DNA from 2 places in the Streptomyces sp. NPDC050548 genome. Region 2 is predicted to be linked to the other one. Evidence: riboswitches for the same ligand, from Rfam matches in the RefSeq annotation. Region 2 holds a riboswitch; the other holds the start of a gene.
What was found. A riboswitch is a leader RNA that binds a small molecule or an ion and turns the genes downstream of it on or off. The one in region 2 is predicted to bind glycine.

Region 1 (7,235 bases), on a different contig from region 2:
CCACGTGGTAGGCGACCACCTTGAACTGCTTGCCGGAGAAGTTCAGCCGCATCCCGTGGGTGAGGTGGCCGCCGTGCGCCAGGTCGAGGCCGAGGATGGTGTCGCCGGGCTGGGCCAGCGCGAACAGGGCGGCCTGGTTGGCGGAGGCGCCCGAGTGCGGCTGCACATTGGCGTACTCGGCGCCGAACAGCTCCTTGACCCGGTCGATCGCGATCTGCTCGGCGACGTCGACGTACTCGCAGCCGCCGTAGTAACGACGGCCCGGGTACCCCTCGGCGTACTTGTTGGTCAGGACGGAGCCCTGTGCCTCCATGACCGCGACCGGAGCGAAGTTCTCCGAGGCGATCATCTCCAGCGTGGACTGCTGACGGCGCAGCTCGGCGTCGACCGCGGCGGCGATGTCCGGGTCGAGTTCGTGCAGGGGCGTGTTCAGGACGGACATGGATCTACGACTCCTCAGCCGGCGGTGAAAGCGGTGTACTCGTCGGCGGAGAGCAGCTCGCCGGGCTCTTCCGCGATCCGCACCTTGAAGAGCCAACCGCCTTCGAAGGGCTCGGAGTTGACCAGCGCGGGCTCGTCCACGACGGCCGAGTTGATCTCCACGACCTCACCGGTGACCGGTGCGTACAGGTCCGACACCGACTTGGTCGACTCCAGCTCGCCGCAGGACTCGCCCGCCGTCACCGTCGTACCGACCTCGGGGAGCTGGGCGTAGACGACATCGCCGAGCGCGTTGGCCGCGAACTCGGTGATGCCGACCGTCGAGACACCGTCGACGGCGTCCGTCAGCCACTCGTGTTCCTTGCTGTACCGCAGATTCTGGGGGTGGTTGCTCATGGCGTGAATTCTCCTGTACGCGGGGGAGTGCTGGTGAAGGGGGGAGACGCGGAGGGCGTGGCCGAGCAGGGACGATCCGCCCCGGTCACGGACCCGACGCTACGACGACTGTCACTTCTGGCGCTTGTAGAACGGCAGCGCCACGACCTCGTACGGCTCGTGGCTGCCCCGGATGTCCACGCCGACACCGGTCGTGCCCGGCGCGGAGTGCGCGGCGTCGACGTAGGCCATCGCGATCGGCTTGCCCAGCGTGGGGGAGGGCGCGCCGGAGGTGATCTCGCCGATCACCCGGCCGTCGGCGACCACGGAGTACCCGGCGCGCGGGACCCGGCGGCCCTCGGCGACGAGGCCGACCAGGACGCGGGGCGGCTGCGCCGCGGCGCGTTCGGCGGCGGCCTCCAGGGCCGTACGTCCGACGAAGTCGCCGTCCTTCTCGAACTTCACGACCCGGCCGAGTCCGGCGTCGAAGGGGGTGAGGGAGGTCGACAGCTCGTGGCCGTACAGCGGCATGCCCGCCTCCAGGCGGAGCGTGTCCCGGCAGGACAGGCCGCAGGGGATCAGCCCGGCCGGCGCCCCGGCCTCGGTCAGCGCCTCCCACAGTTTCTCCGCGTCACCGGGGGCGACGAACAGCTCGAAGCCGTCCTCGCCGGTGTAGCCGGTGCGCGCGATCAGCGCGGGGACGCCCGCGACCGTGCCGGGCAGGCCGGCGTAGTACTTGAGGCCGTCGAGGTCGGCGTCCGTCAGTGACTTGAGGATGCCGGGGGACTCGGGGCCCTGGACGGCGAGCAGCGCGTACGCGTCACGGTCGTCGCGGACGACGGCGTCGAAGCCGGCGGCGCGCTCGACCAACGAGTCCAGGACAATCTGGGCGTTCGACGCGTTGGCGACGACCATGTATGCGGTCTCGGCCAGCCGGTAGACGATCAGGTCGTCCAGGATGCCGCCGTCGGCCCGGCAGATCATGGTGTAGCGGGCGCGGCCGACGCCCACGGAGGCGATGTTGCCGACGAGCGCGTAGTTGAGGAGCTGGGCCGCCTCCGGTCCGGTGACCGTGATTTCGCCCATGTGGGAGAGGTCGAAGAGGCCGGCCTTCGTGCGGACGGCGAGGTGCTCGTCGCGCTCGGAGCCGTAGCGCAGCGGCATGTCCCAGCCGGCGAAGTCGGTCATCGTCGCACCGAGCGAGCGGTGCAGCGCGTCGAGCGCGGTACGACGGGGGGCGGCGGTACTGCTCATCGGTCGGTCTCCCAAGGCATGACGGCGAGGTCGTTCCTCCCCATCTGTCATCGGAACCTGAGAGGTTCGCCATGACCGCGCGGGACACGCACGGTCATGGGTTGCACCTTGGGTGGGACCACCGGGACGGGCGGTCCGCTTTTCAGATGTGCCTCGCCCGCGCGGTAACTGGGCCTGAGAGATTCAAGGGAGGGACTTGCTCCTTCGGCGCCCCAGGTGACTGGGGACTCTCCCGCGCGGATTCAAGCGGCCGGTATGCAGTTAGGCGCGCACATCATCGCACAGGCTTTGTAACAGGCCTGTGGCCGGAAGCGAACGGAACCGCGAGACACCGTGCATTACCTTCTCTTTACGTTCGTCGGGGAGAACCTTTCCTGACCCCGCAGGGAGGACGATCACGGTGACAAGGACCACGGTGTACGCCACGACCTCGGCCGTAGCACTGCCCGAGCAGCCCTCGGCCCCGGCCAGAGAGGCATGCCCGGCCCGCCCGGCACCGGTTGTCCGCGACCTCCGTGAGCGGGCCGGCCGCAGCCCGCACGGACTCCGCTTCGGACCCCGCGACCTCGTCGTGGTCACCGGCCTGCCCGGCAGCGGCAAGTCCACGCTGATGCGGCGCGCGGTGACCGGCGACGGCGCCCGCGTCGACAGCCAGGACGCACGGGACCGCTGGGATACCCGGATGTCCCGTATATCGGGGCTGCTCCCGTACGCGGTCTACCGCCCCCTGGTCCGCCTCGCCCACTACACGGGACTGCACCGCGCCCTGCGCTCCACCTCCGGGGCCGTCGTGCACGACTGCGGCACCCAGACCTGGGTGCGCGGCTGGCTGGCCCGCGCCGCCCGCCGCCGCGGCGGCATCCTGCACCTGGTGTTCCTCGACGTCAGCCCGGACACCGCGCTCGACGGCCAGCGCGAGCGCGGCCGGGGCGTCTCGCGGTACGCGTTCCTGCGCCACCGCCGGGCCGCCGCCCGTCTGTTGCGCGCCGTGGAGCGCGGCGACCTGCCGCACGGCGTGGGCTCGGCGGTCCTGCTGGACCGGGACGCGGCGGACGTGCTGCGCCGGATCGACTTCGGGGACTGAGCCGCTAGCCTTTTCTGCCACAGCACGTTTACAGCAGGCGGTTTCACCAGCAGGCGGTAGGTAGATGGACTTCCCGGCGGACTTCCCCGGTCAGGCGTACCCCCACCCCCATCCGCACGGCGGATGGCCCGGCAACGAGCTGGAGGAGGTGCTCTCGGTCTCCCTCGGCCTGCCCTCGGCCGGCGGCCGGATCATCGAGGTGCTGGCCCGCAGCTTCGTCTGGGTCCCGCTGCCCAGCGGCGGCGGCCCGCACAGCGGACCCCTCGACCTGCCCACGCTGGACATCGAAGGGCAGGCCTTCGTCCCGGTCTTCAGCTCCGAGGAGCAGTTCCGCCAGGTCGTCGGCTCGCATCTGTCGTTCACGATCGCGCCCGCGGTGGAGTTCGCCCGCGGACTGCCTCCGCAGGTGGGCATCGCGGTGAACCCGGACGGCGTGGTGGGCATCCCTCTCCCGCCCCCCGCCGTGGCCGAGCTGTGCCGCATCGGCCGCACCGCCCTGGACGGCCCCACCAGCGGCGGCCGGGTCCGGCTCTTCGAGCCCGACTGGCAGGACGACCCGGTCGACTTCCTGGCCGCGGCCTCCGCGGAGTTCGCCGGCACCGGCGTGGTCGGCACGGCCCGCCGCTGCCTGGCCGCGATCGAGACCGCCGACCCGGTGATGTTCGTGGGCGTGGAACTGACCAGCTGGGAGGGCGACTTGAGGGCGGTCCCGATGGGCGCCCTGTCCCGAGCCCTCACCAGGACCGAGGTCAAGTGGCCGGTAAACCTGGTCCTCCTGGACGTGACCCAGGACCCGGTGGCGGACTGGATGAGGCAGACAGTGCGCCCCTTCTATACACAGGGTCACTAGCAAACACCCCAAGGGCAACACCCTCAGGGGCGCGGGGAACTGCGCGCCAAGCCACGACGCACCCGCACTCGCCAACGGACACTGAGCCCCGACCCATTGGGCGCTTAAGCTGGACCCCAACGCAGGCCAACCACCAGAAGGGGCGGTACACGTGAGCGCCAGCGGCACCGCGACCGGCCAGGTCGAGCACATGCTGCGCCAGGTGACGCCCGGGCGCTACGACGCCTACGAGGCGCTCCTGCGCGCCCTCGCGACCCCCCACTCCGGCCAGATCTGGATGCTCCTGTGGCACGGCCAGTCCGGCTCCCCGGACGCCCAGTACGGAAACATGCACGTCGAGGGGTACGGCTACGCCCCCTGCGTCACCTCCGCCCAGGAGCTGTCGGCCAGCGGCTGGAACCGCTCCTACGAGGTGGTCGACGGCCTGGACGTGGCCCGCACCCTCTATCCGGACCACTTCGGCCTCTGGCTCAACCCGCACGCCCCCGGCGGCGGCCTCGGCATCCCCTGGCTGGACCTGCGCCGTATCGCCACCGGCCTGGAGCGCCAGCCCGCGGGACCCCTGCGCCTGACGGAACCGGCGATCGAGGTCCCGCAGTTCTACGGCCTGCTCACGCAGAACGCCCACCGTACCCCGGCGGTCCGCACCCTCCGCCGCGCCTGGGTGCAGCCCGCGCTCGGGGCGCCGTATCTCGCGATCGGTCTGGATGTGTACGACACCAGTCCGCCCGCCGTGGACTCGGTGCGCGCGATGATGCAGCAGTCCATCGGCGCGGTCCCGGACGGGCTGCCGGTGTCGACCGTGGCGATGTCCGACGACTACGACCCGGTGGCGCTGTGGCTGCGGGCGAACACCCGCCCGTTCTACGACCGTGAGGCCCACGTGGCGCCCGCCCAGGCGGGCGGGTACGGGTACCCACCCGCCCGTGGTGGATACTGAACCCGCGAGTCCTCTTCCCAGCTTCTCCGCAGGATTTACGTCTACGGCACATTTCTCCGCGCGTAGACGGCGGTGTGGTGCCCCGAAAGACGACGATTCTCCGCTGTGTCCCAAGTGTCCGGCGTCCGGGGGGCGTTACCCACTGTTCGGATAACGGAATCCCTAGTTAAGCATCACGGTTGCGCATACTTTCGCCGTCAGACCTGGCGGGTGATCGCAGCCACGCTGAAGACTCGCGACTCAGACACAGGGTCGAGGACCCCGTGTCCACTGCAAGTCGACAAAGCCGCTAATCCGCGGCAGGCGTAAGCCGGTAACCACCGGCGAGAGGGGTCGGGTCACAGTGACCGCACCGATCGAGACCACGGGAGCGGAAGCCGGGGCGCAGCCGGAGGCTGTGCTCGTCGGCGCCGAGAAGGGGCAGATCGAGGGCCGTTCCCTTGGACAGATCGCCTGGACCCGGTTCAAGAAGGACAGGGTCGCCGTCGCCGGCGGCGTCATCGTCGTCCTGCTGATCCTGGTCGCGGCACTCTCCCGTCCCATCCAGGCCATGTTCGGCCTGGACCCCGATGCCTTCCACCAGAACCTGATCGACGCCAACACCTCGCTGCCCAAGGGCGGTTGGGGCGGCATGAGCTGGGACCACCCGCTCGGTGTGGACCCGCAGTTCGGCCGGGACGTCGCCACTCGCATCCTTGAGGGATCCTGGGTGTCGCTGGTGGTGGCCTTCGGTGCCACGATCCTGTCGAACGTGATCGGCACCATCCTCGGCGTGGTCGCGGGGTACTACGGCGGCCGGGTCGACTCGATCATCAGCCGGCTGATGGACACGTTCCTCGCCTTCCCCCTGCTGCTCTTCGCCATCGCCATCTCGGCGACGCTCCAGGGCGGTGCCTTCGGCCTCAACGGCCTGCCGCTGCACCTGAGCGTGCTGATCTTCGTCATCGGCTTCTTCAACTGGCCCTACCTGGGCCGTATCGTCCGCGGTCAGACCCTCGCCCTGCGCGAGCGGGAGTTCGTGGACGCCTCCCGGGGCATGGGCGCCAAGGCGCCGTACATCCTCTTCCGGGAGCTGCTGCCCAACCTCGTCGGCCCGATCATCGTCTACTCGACGCTGCTCATCCCGACGAACATCCTCTTCGAGGCGTCCCTGAGCTTCCTCGGGGTCGGTATCCAGCCCCCGCAGGCATCCTGGGGCGGCATGTTGCGGGACGCGGTCACCTACTACGAGGTCGACCCCGCGTACATGATCGTTCCCGGCCTCGCCATCTTTGTGACCGTCCTGGCGTTCAACCTGCTCGGCGACGGTCTCCGCGACGCTCTCGACCCCCGCAGCCGCTAGGGCCCGCACCCGAGAGTTCATCAAGTTTCCGACAATGGAGGAAGCAGACCATCATGCGAAGGTCAGCGCTGGCCGCAGTTGCGGCCATCGGCTCTGCGACACTGCTTGTGGCAGGTTGCAGCAAGGCCGATGACAACAAGAGTGACAACGGTGGGACGAAGGCGGCTGGGGCCAACGCAGCGACCAAGGACGTCGTCAACGCCTCCACCCACAAGGGCGGGACGGTCACCTACGAACTGTCCGACGTTCCGGACTCGTTCGACCCGGGCAACACGTACTACGCCTACATGTACAACTTCAGCCGGCTGTACGCCCGTCCGCTGATGACGTTCGAGCCCGGCCCCGGTTCCAAGGGGAACACCCTGGTCCCGGACCTCGCCGCGAGCAAGGGTGTCTCCAGCGACGGCGGCAAGACCTGGACGTACAAGCTGCGTTCGGGCCTGAAGTACCAGGACGGCACGGCGATCACGTCCAAGGACGTCAAGTACGCCGTGGAGCGTTCGAACTTCGCGCGTGACGTGCTCTCCCTCGGCCCGAACTACTTCCAGCAGTTCCTGGTCGGCGGCAAGGACTACAAGGGCCCCTACAAGGACAAGAGCGCCGAGGGTCTGAAGTCCATCGCGACGCCGGACGACACCACGATCGTCTTCCACCTGAACACGGCCTTCCAGGAGTTCGACTACCTGGTCGCGGCGCCGCAGACGGCTCCGGTTCCGCAGGCGAAGGACACCGGCGTCGACTACGTCAAGAACATCGTGTCCTCCGGCTCGTACCAGTTCCAGAGCTACCAGGACGGCAAGCAGGCCGTCCTCGTGCGCAACAAGAACTGGGACCCGGCGACGGACCCGCTGCGCAAGCAGTACCCGGACAAGATCGTCGTGAACCTGAAGGTCAACGCCGACACGATCGACAAGGACGTCCTCGCGGGCAACGCGATCGACATGGGCGG
Region 2 (7,235 bases):
GAGAACCGCGCCCACGATCCTGCATCTCGACATGGATGCCTTCTTCGCCTCGGCGGAGCAGGCCTCCAAGCCGAGCCTGCGCGGGAAGGCCGTCGTCGTGGGCGGGCTCGGGCCGCGCGGGGTGGTGGCCACCGCGTCGTACGAGGCACGGGTTTTCGGGGTGAACTCGGCGATGCCCATGGCCCAGGCGCGCAGACTCGCTCCGAACGCCGCGTATCTCGTGCCGCGCTTCGGCTTCTACCGGTCGATCAGCGAGCAGGTGATGGCCTTGCTGCGGGCGCTGTCGCCCCTTGTGGAGCCGCTGAGCCTGGACGAGGCGTTCGTGGACCTGGAGGCCGGAGAGACGGCCTGGGACGCCGAGTCCGCGCGGCGGGCCGGGGAGCGGCTCCGAGCCGACATACGAGCCGTCACGGGGCTCACCGGCTCCGTCGGCCTCGCCGCCTCCAAGATGATCGCGAAGATCGCCTCCGAGCGGGCCAAGCCCGACGGGCTGGTGCTGATCGAGCCCGGCACCGAGCGGGCGTTGCTGGGGCCGCTGTCGGTGCGCACACTGCCGGGGGTCGGACCGGCGACGGGCGACCATCTGCGCCGGGCCGGGATCACCACGGTCGACGAGATCGCCGAGGCGGGCGAGGACGAGCTGGTACGGCTGGTCGGCAAGGCACACGGGCACGCCCTGTACGCCATGGCGCTCGCGCACGACGAGCGGCCCGTGGTGGCCGAGCGGGAGACCAAGTCGGTGTCCGTCGAGGACACCTACGACGTGGACATCCACGACCGGATCCGGGTGGGCCTGGAAGTGCAGCGCCTCGCCGACCGGTGTGTGCGGCGGCTGCGGGGCGCCGGGCTGTCGGGGCGGACCATCGTTCTCAAAGTGCGGCGCTACGACTTCTCGACGCTGACCCGGTCCGAGACACTGCGTGGGCCCACCGACGATCCGGGGGTGGTGCGGGAGGCCGCGGCGCGGTTGCTGGACTCCGTGGACACCACGGGTGGGGTGCGACTGCTCGGGGTGGGAGTCTCCGGGCTCGCCGACTACACGCAGGAGGACCTGTTCGCGCAGGCGGCGGGGGAGCAGGTCGACCTTCTTGAGGAGGAGCACACGGAGGAGGAAGCCGGAGGGGAGGAGTCGGCGCCCGTGGAGCGGCGCTGGCCTGCGGGCCACGATGTGCACCACTCCGGGTTCGGGCACGGGTGGGTGCAGGGCAGCGGGCTGGGGCGGGTCACCGTGCGATTTGAAACGCCGGAGGATGCCGGGCCGGGGCGGGTGCGGACGTTCCGTACCGACGATCCGGAGCTGGAGCAGGCGGAGCCGCTGCCGTTGGTGACGCGGGACGCGAGTGAACTGACCGGAGCATCAGGGCAGTTGGTGGCGCCGCCCCCGGAAGGTCGAAGACCCGCCGTCCCTCCCGCCGCTTCGGCTCAGGTGTCGTCCGAGCCCGCCAGTCTGCCGAAGTCGCGGTCCGGGAAGGAGGGAGGTGGGGCCACGTCGAGGCCGTAGTGGTGGTAGAGCTGGAGTTCCTGGTCGGGGGAGAGGTGGCGGCCCACGCCGAAGTCGGGGGCGTCCTTGATCAGGGAGCGTTCGAAGGGGATGTGCAGGGTCCCCTCGATCAGTTCGCTGGGCTCCAGGGGGACGAAGGCGTCCCTGGAGAACAGGCCGGTGCGTATGGCCGCCCACTCCGGTACACCGGTCGCGTCGTCGAGGTAGACCTCGTCGATCGTGCCGATCTTGGCACCGGTGCGGTCGAACGCCTTGCGGCCGATCAGGTTGCGCGGATCGATATCGGTCTGCACGGGCCCTCCTCCTGGTCGCAACTCATTCGTAAACTCTACAAAAGAGCACAATCGGGCCGGTGGCCACTCGAAAGCTCGGCTTCACCGCTCGCTGGTAGGCTGGCGAACGGCTGCTGACCCCGTGCGGGAGAGTCCTCCAGACTTCATCGGAGGCGCCGAAGGAGCAAATCCTCCCCGGAATCTCTCAGGCTCACGTACCGCACGGACGAGGTCACTCTGGAAAGCAGGGCGGGTGCCGGCGACGGCCCTCGCTCTCACCGACGGTGAAAACCGGTGACCCTCGGGTGGCCGGTGAAGCTCTCAGGTTGAGATGACAGAGGGGGAGGCCGTCCGGGCACCCCACTGTCGTGGTGCCCTCGAAGGTCGTGTCCGACCAGGAGGCCTCCCAAATGACCGCCCCTCGCACTTCGCTCTCCGAGCTCGAACAGGGCATCCCGTTCGAGCAGCGCCACATCGGTCCCGACCAGGAAGCGCGGGCCAAGATGCTCGCGCAGGTCGGCTACGGCTCGCTCGACGAGCTCACCGCCGCCGCGGTCCCCGATGTGATCAAGAACGCCGACTCCCTGGACCTGCCGGGCGCCCGCACCGAGGCCGAGGTACTGGCCGAACTGCGTTCCCTCGCGGACCGCAACGAGGTCCTCGGTTCGATGATCGGCCTCGGGTACTACGGGACCTTCACCCCGCCCGTGATCCTGCGCAATGTCATGGAGAACCCGGCCTGGTACACGGCCTACACGCCGTACCAGCCGGAGATCTCCCAGGGACGGCTCGAAGCCCTCCTCAACTTCCAGACCATGGTCGCCGACCTCACCGGGCTGCCGACCTCCGGCGCCTCCCTGCTCGACGAGGGCACGGCCGCCGCCGAGGCCGTGGCGCTGTCGCGGCGCATGGGCAAGAACAAGAAGGGCCTGTTCCTGGTCGACGCGGACACGCTGCCGCAGACGATCGCCGTGATCGAGACCCGCGCCGAGCCGGCCGGTGTCGAGGTCGTCGTCGCCGACCTCAGCGAGGGCATCCCGGCGGAGATCGCCGAGCGCGAGATCAACGGCGTGCTCGTCCAGTACCCGGGCGCCTCCGGTGCCGTTCGCGACATCAAGCCGCTGATCGAGCAGGCGCACGGGCTCGGGGCGCTCGTCACCGTCGCCGCCGACCTCCTCGCGCTCACGCTCCTCAAGTCACCGGGCGAGCTGGGCGCGGACATCGCGGTCGGTACGACGCAGCGCTTCGGGGTGCCGATGGGCTTCGGCGGGCCGCACGCCGGATACATGGCCGTGCACGAGAAGTTCGCGCGCAGCCTGCCCGGGCGGCTCGTGGGTGTTTCCGTCGACGCCGACGGCCACAAGGCCTACCGCCTCGCCCTCCAGACCCGCGAGCAGCACATCCGCCGCGAGAAGGCCACCAGCAACATCTGCACCGCTCAGGTGCTCCTCGCCGTCATGGCCGGGATGTACGCCGTCTACCACGGGCCCGAGGGGCTCAAGGGCATCGCGCGGCGGACGCACCGGTACGCGACGATCCTGGCCGCCGGGCTCACCGCCGGCGGTGTCGAGGTCGTGCACGGCGGCTACTTCGACACGCTGACCGCGCGCGTCCCCGGCCGGGCCGCCGAGGTCGTCGTCGCCGCCCGCGAGGACGGCGTCAACCTCCACCTCGTGGACGCCGACCGGGTGTCCATCGCCTGCGACGAGACCACCACGCGTGCCCAACTGGCCACCGTATGGACCGCGTTCGGGGTGGACGGTGACGTTGAGGCGCTTGACGCGTCCGCCGAGGACACGCTGCCCGAGGGGCTGCTTCGGAATGACGCGTACCTCACGCACCCCGTGTTCCGGGACCACCGTTCCGAGACCGCGATGCTGCGCTACCTGCGCAAGCTGGCCGACCGGGACTACGCGCTCGACCGGGGCATGATCCCGCTGGGCTCCTGCACGATGAAGCTCAACGCGACCACCGAGATGGAACCGGTCACCTGGCCCGAGTTCGGGCAGCTGCACCCCTTCGCGCCCGCCGAGCAGGCGCAGGGATACCTCACGCTCATCCGGGAGTTGGAGGAGCAGCTTGCCGAGGTCACCGGGTACGACAAGGTGTCGCTGCAGCCCAACGCCGGTTCGCAGGGTGAGTTGGCCGGGCTGCTGGCGGTGCGTGGGTACCACCGGGCCAACGGGGACGAGCAGCGGACCGTGTGTCTGATCCCGTCGTCCGCGCACGGCACGAATGCGGCCAGTGCCGTGATGGCCGGGATGAAGGTCGTCGTCGTGAAGACCGCCGAGGACGGCGAGATCGACGTCGAGGATCTGCGGGCGAAGATCGAGCAGTACCGCGAGGAGTTGGCGGTGCTGATGATCACTTACCCGTCCACGCACGGGGTGTTCGAGGAGCACGTCGCCGACATCTGCGCGCAGGTGCACGAGGCGGGCGGTCAGGTCTACGTCGACGGCGCCAACCTCAACGCCCTTGTGGGGCTTGCCAAGCCGGGGCACTTCGGCGGCGATGTCTCCCACCTGAATCTGCACAAGACGTTCTGCATTCCGCACGGCGGGGGTGGGCCGGGCGTCGGGCCGGTCGGCGTGCGCGCGCACCTGGCGCCGTATCTGCCGAACCATCCGCTTCAGCCTGAGGCCGGTCCTGAGACGGGAGTTGGGCCCATCTCCGCCGCGCCGTGGGGCTCGGCCGGTATTCTGCCGATCTCTTGGGCGTACGTACGGCTCATGGGTGGCGAGGGGCTGAAGCGGGCCACGCAGGTTGCCGTGCTCTCCGCCAACTACATCGCCAAGCGGCTCGAACCGCACTACCCCGTGCTCTACACCGGGCCCGGTGGGCTCGTCGCGCACGAGTGCATCATCGATCTGCGGCCGATCAGCAAGGCGACGGGCGTCAGTGTCGACGACATCGCCAAGCGGCTCATCGACTACGGCTTCCACGCGCCGACGATGTCGTTCCCGGTGGCCGGGACGCTGATGATCGAGCCGACGGAGTCCGAGGACCTGATCGAGCTGGACCGGTTCTGCGAGGCGATGATCGCGATTCGGGGCGAGATCGAGAAGGTCGGGGCGGGGGAGTGGCCGGCTGAGGACAATCCGTTGCGGAACGCGCCGCATACCGCTGCCGCGTTGGGTGGGGAGTGGGGGCACGCTTACTCGCGCGAGGAGGCTGTCTTCCCGGCCGGTGTGTCCGTTGCCGATAAGTACTGGCCGCCGGTACGGCGGATCGACCAGGCCTTTGGTGACCGGAACCTTGTTTGTTCCTGCCCGCCGTTGGATGCGTACGAGGACTGACGTCTTTCGGGTGCGGCGCCGTTGTGGCTGGTCGCGCCCCGTGGCGGAGCCCCAAATCGATACAGCCCCGCGCCCCTAAAAGAAGGGGCGTGGGTGCTCACGTGGGATATGAGTGGGTCTGGGTTGCCTTCACCGCGGCCCAGACCGATGCCCCTTGATGCAGGTTCAGTTCGGCCGCTGCCGGTGTCGTCAGGTCTGCCGCCAGGGGGAGTTCGCCCGTCAGGTCTACGCGGATCTGGTCGCCGTGGGTTTCCAGGCCCGCCACCTCGCAGTGCCAGAGGTTGCGGGCGCTGGCGCCTGTGGGGCGGTCTCGGAAGAGAGTCACCGCGCTTGGTGGGAACGCCACGAAGACCTCGCCGGTCAGGTCCTCCGTGGTGGTGATCGTGGGGCCTGCGTCGAGTGTGACCGTGTGACCCTCGGCGCTGCCCTTGTAGAGGTTGAGGCCGACCAGTTGGGCGATGTAGTCCGTGCGCGGGTGGCGGGCGATGTCGGCGGGGGTGCCCTGCTGGACGATCGTGCCGTGCTCGATCACCACCAGTCGGTCGGCCAACACCATGGCGTCCAGGGGGTCGTGGGTGACCAGGACCGCGACCGCTTCGAACTCGGCCAGGTGGCGGCGGAGTTGGGCCCGTACGTCCAGGCGGGTGCGGGCGTCCAGGGCGGCCAGGGGTTCGTCGAGGAGCAGGAGGCGTGGGCGGGTCGCCAACGCCCTTGCCACGGCCACGCGTTGGGCCTGGCCGCCGGAGAGTCCCCGGGGCTTGGCGCCGGCGTGCTCGGCGAGGCCCAACCGCTCCAGCCACTCGGTGGCGATGGCGCGGGACTCAGCCTTGGTCGCCCCCTGGCAGCGGGGGCCGAAGCCCACGTTGTCGAGGGCGGTGAGGTGCGGGAAGAGGAGGTAGTCCTGGAAGACGACGCCTACCGGGCGGGACTCCGGGGGCGTACGGTCCAACTCCTCGCCGTCCAGCCGTAGATGACCGTCCGTCAGGTCCACCAGGCCGGCCAGGGCTCGCAACGCGGTTGTCTTTCCGGCGCCGTTGGGGCCGAGCAGGGCGACGACGTCACCGGGGGCGGCGGTCAGTTCGACGTCCAGGCGGAAGGCGCCGCGGTCCACGACGAGATGGGTGTCGAGGCCCTTGTCCGGTGTGGTCATGAGGTCGTCATCCAGCGGTCCCGAAGTCCTGCCAGGACCGCGATCGACACGGCCAGCAGGACCAGGCTGAGGGCGATGGCCGCCTCGGGGTCGTTCTGGAGGGCGAGGTAGACCGCGAGGGGCATGGTCTGGGTGCGGCCGGGGAAGTTGCCGGCGAAGGTGATCGTCGCGCCGAACTCGCCCAGGGCGCGGGCCCAGGCGAGCACCGAGCCTGCCGCGATGCCGGGGGCGATCAGGGGAAGTGTGACCCGGCGGAACGCCGTGAAGCGGGAGGCGCCGAGGGTCTGGGCGGCCTCCTCGTAGCGGGGGTCGGCGGCGCGCAGGGTGCCCTCGACGCTGATGACCAGGAACGGCATCGCGACGAACGCCTCCGCGACCACGACACCGGTCGTGGTGAAGGGGAGGGTGATGCCGAACCACGAGTCGAGCCACTGGCCCACGACACCGTTGCGGCCGAGGGCCAGGAGCAGCGCCACGCCGCCCACCACCGGGGGCAGGACCAGCGGGAGTGTCACCAGGGCCCGGACGAAGCGGCGGCCGGGGAACTCCGTGCGGGCCAGCAGCCAGGCCAGCGGCACGCCCAGGACCAGGCACACCGCTGTCGCCAAGGTCGCGCTCAGCAGGGAGAGTTGGAGGGCCTGCCAGACCTCCGTGCTGGTGAGCTGTGACGGCAGCGACCGCCAGGGGGCCCGCACCAGCAGGGCGAGCAGGGGGAGGAGCAGGAACGCCAGGCCGACGAGTGCGGGCAGCAGGAGCGGGAGCGGCACCCCGCGTCCGGTCATCCGGACACGGCGACGCCGCGGCCCGCCCTTCAGGGTCTCGGCCGCGGCGTCGGAGGTGTCGAGCTGCGTCACGGCTTGAGGAAGCCCGCCGCGGACAGCACCTTCTGGCCCTCGGCGGACTGCACCAGCGCGATGAACGCCTTGGCGGCGACCGCGTTGGGCGCGTTCTTCAGAAGGACGATCGGGTAGTCGTTGATGGCGTCGGCGGACTCGGGGAACTCCACGCCCTCCACC

Region 1: another riboswitch for glycine. It lies ahead of gcvT (glycine cleavage system aminomethyltransferase GcvT); the one in region 2 lies ahead of gcvP (aminomethyl-transferring glycine dehydrogenase).

What each region holds. Positions count from the first base shown of each region.
Region 1 is NZ_JBITGV010000004.1:141,681-148,915, forward strand. It holds gene glyA (serine hydroxymethyltransferase) at 1-442, opposite strand, end outside; gene gcvH (glycine cleavage system protein GcvH) at 457-837, opposite strand; gene gcvT (glycine cleavage system aminomethyltransferase GcvT) at 949-2,070, opposite strand; glycine riboswitch at 2,223-2,315, opposite strand; gene ACIBJH_RS13845 (AAA family ATPase) at 2,465-3,154, shown strand; gene ACIBJH_RS13850 (enhanced serine sensitivity protein SseB) at 3,219-4,004, shown strand; gene ACIBJH_RS13855 (enhanced serine sensitivity protein SseB C-terminal domain-containing protein) at 4,156-4,944, shown strand; gene ACIBJH_RS13860 (ABC transporter permease) at 5,288-6,286, shown strand; gene ACIBJH_RS13865 (ABC transporter substrate-binding protein) at 6,340-7,235, shown strand, end outside.
Region 2 is NZ_JBITGV010000011.1:318,210-325,444, reverse strand. It holds gene ACIBJH_RS29475 (DNA polymerase IV) at 1-1,501, shown strand, start outside; gene ACIBJH_RS29470 (PRC-barrel domain-containing protein) at 1,423-1,794, opposite strand; glycine riboswitch at 1,909-2,004, shown strand; gene gcvP (aminomethyl-transferring glycine dehydrogenase) at 2,184-5,069, shown strand; gene ACIBJH_RS29460 (ABC transporter ATP-binding protein) at 5,167-6,219, opposite strand; gene ACIBJH_RS29455 (ABC transporter permease) at 6,216-7,073, opposite strand; gene modA (molybdate ABC transporter substrate-binding protein) at 7,070-7,235, opposite strand, start outside.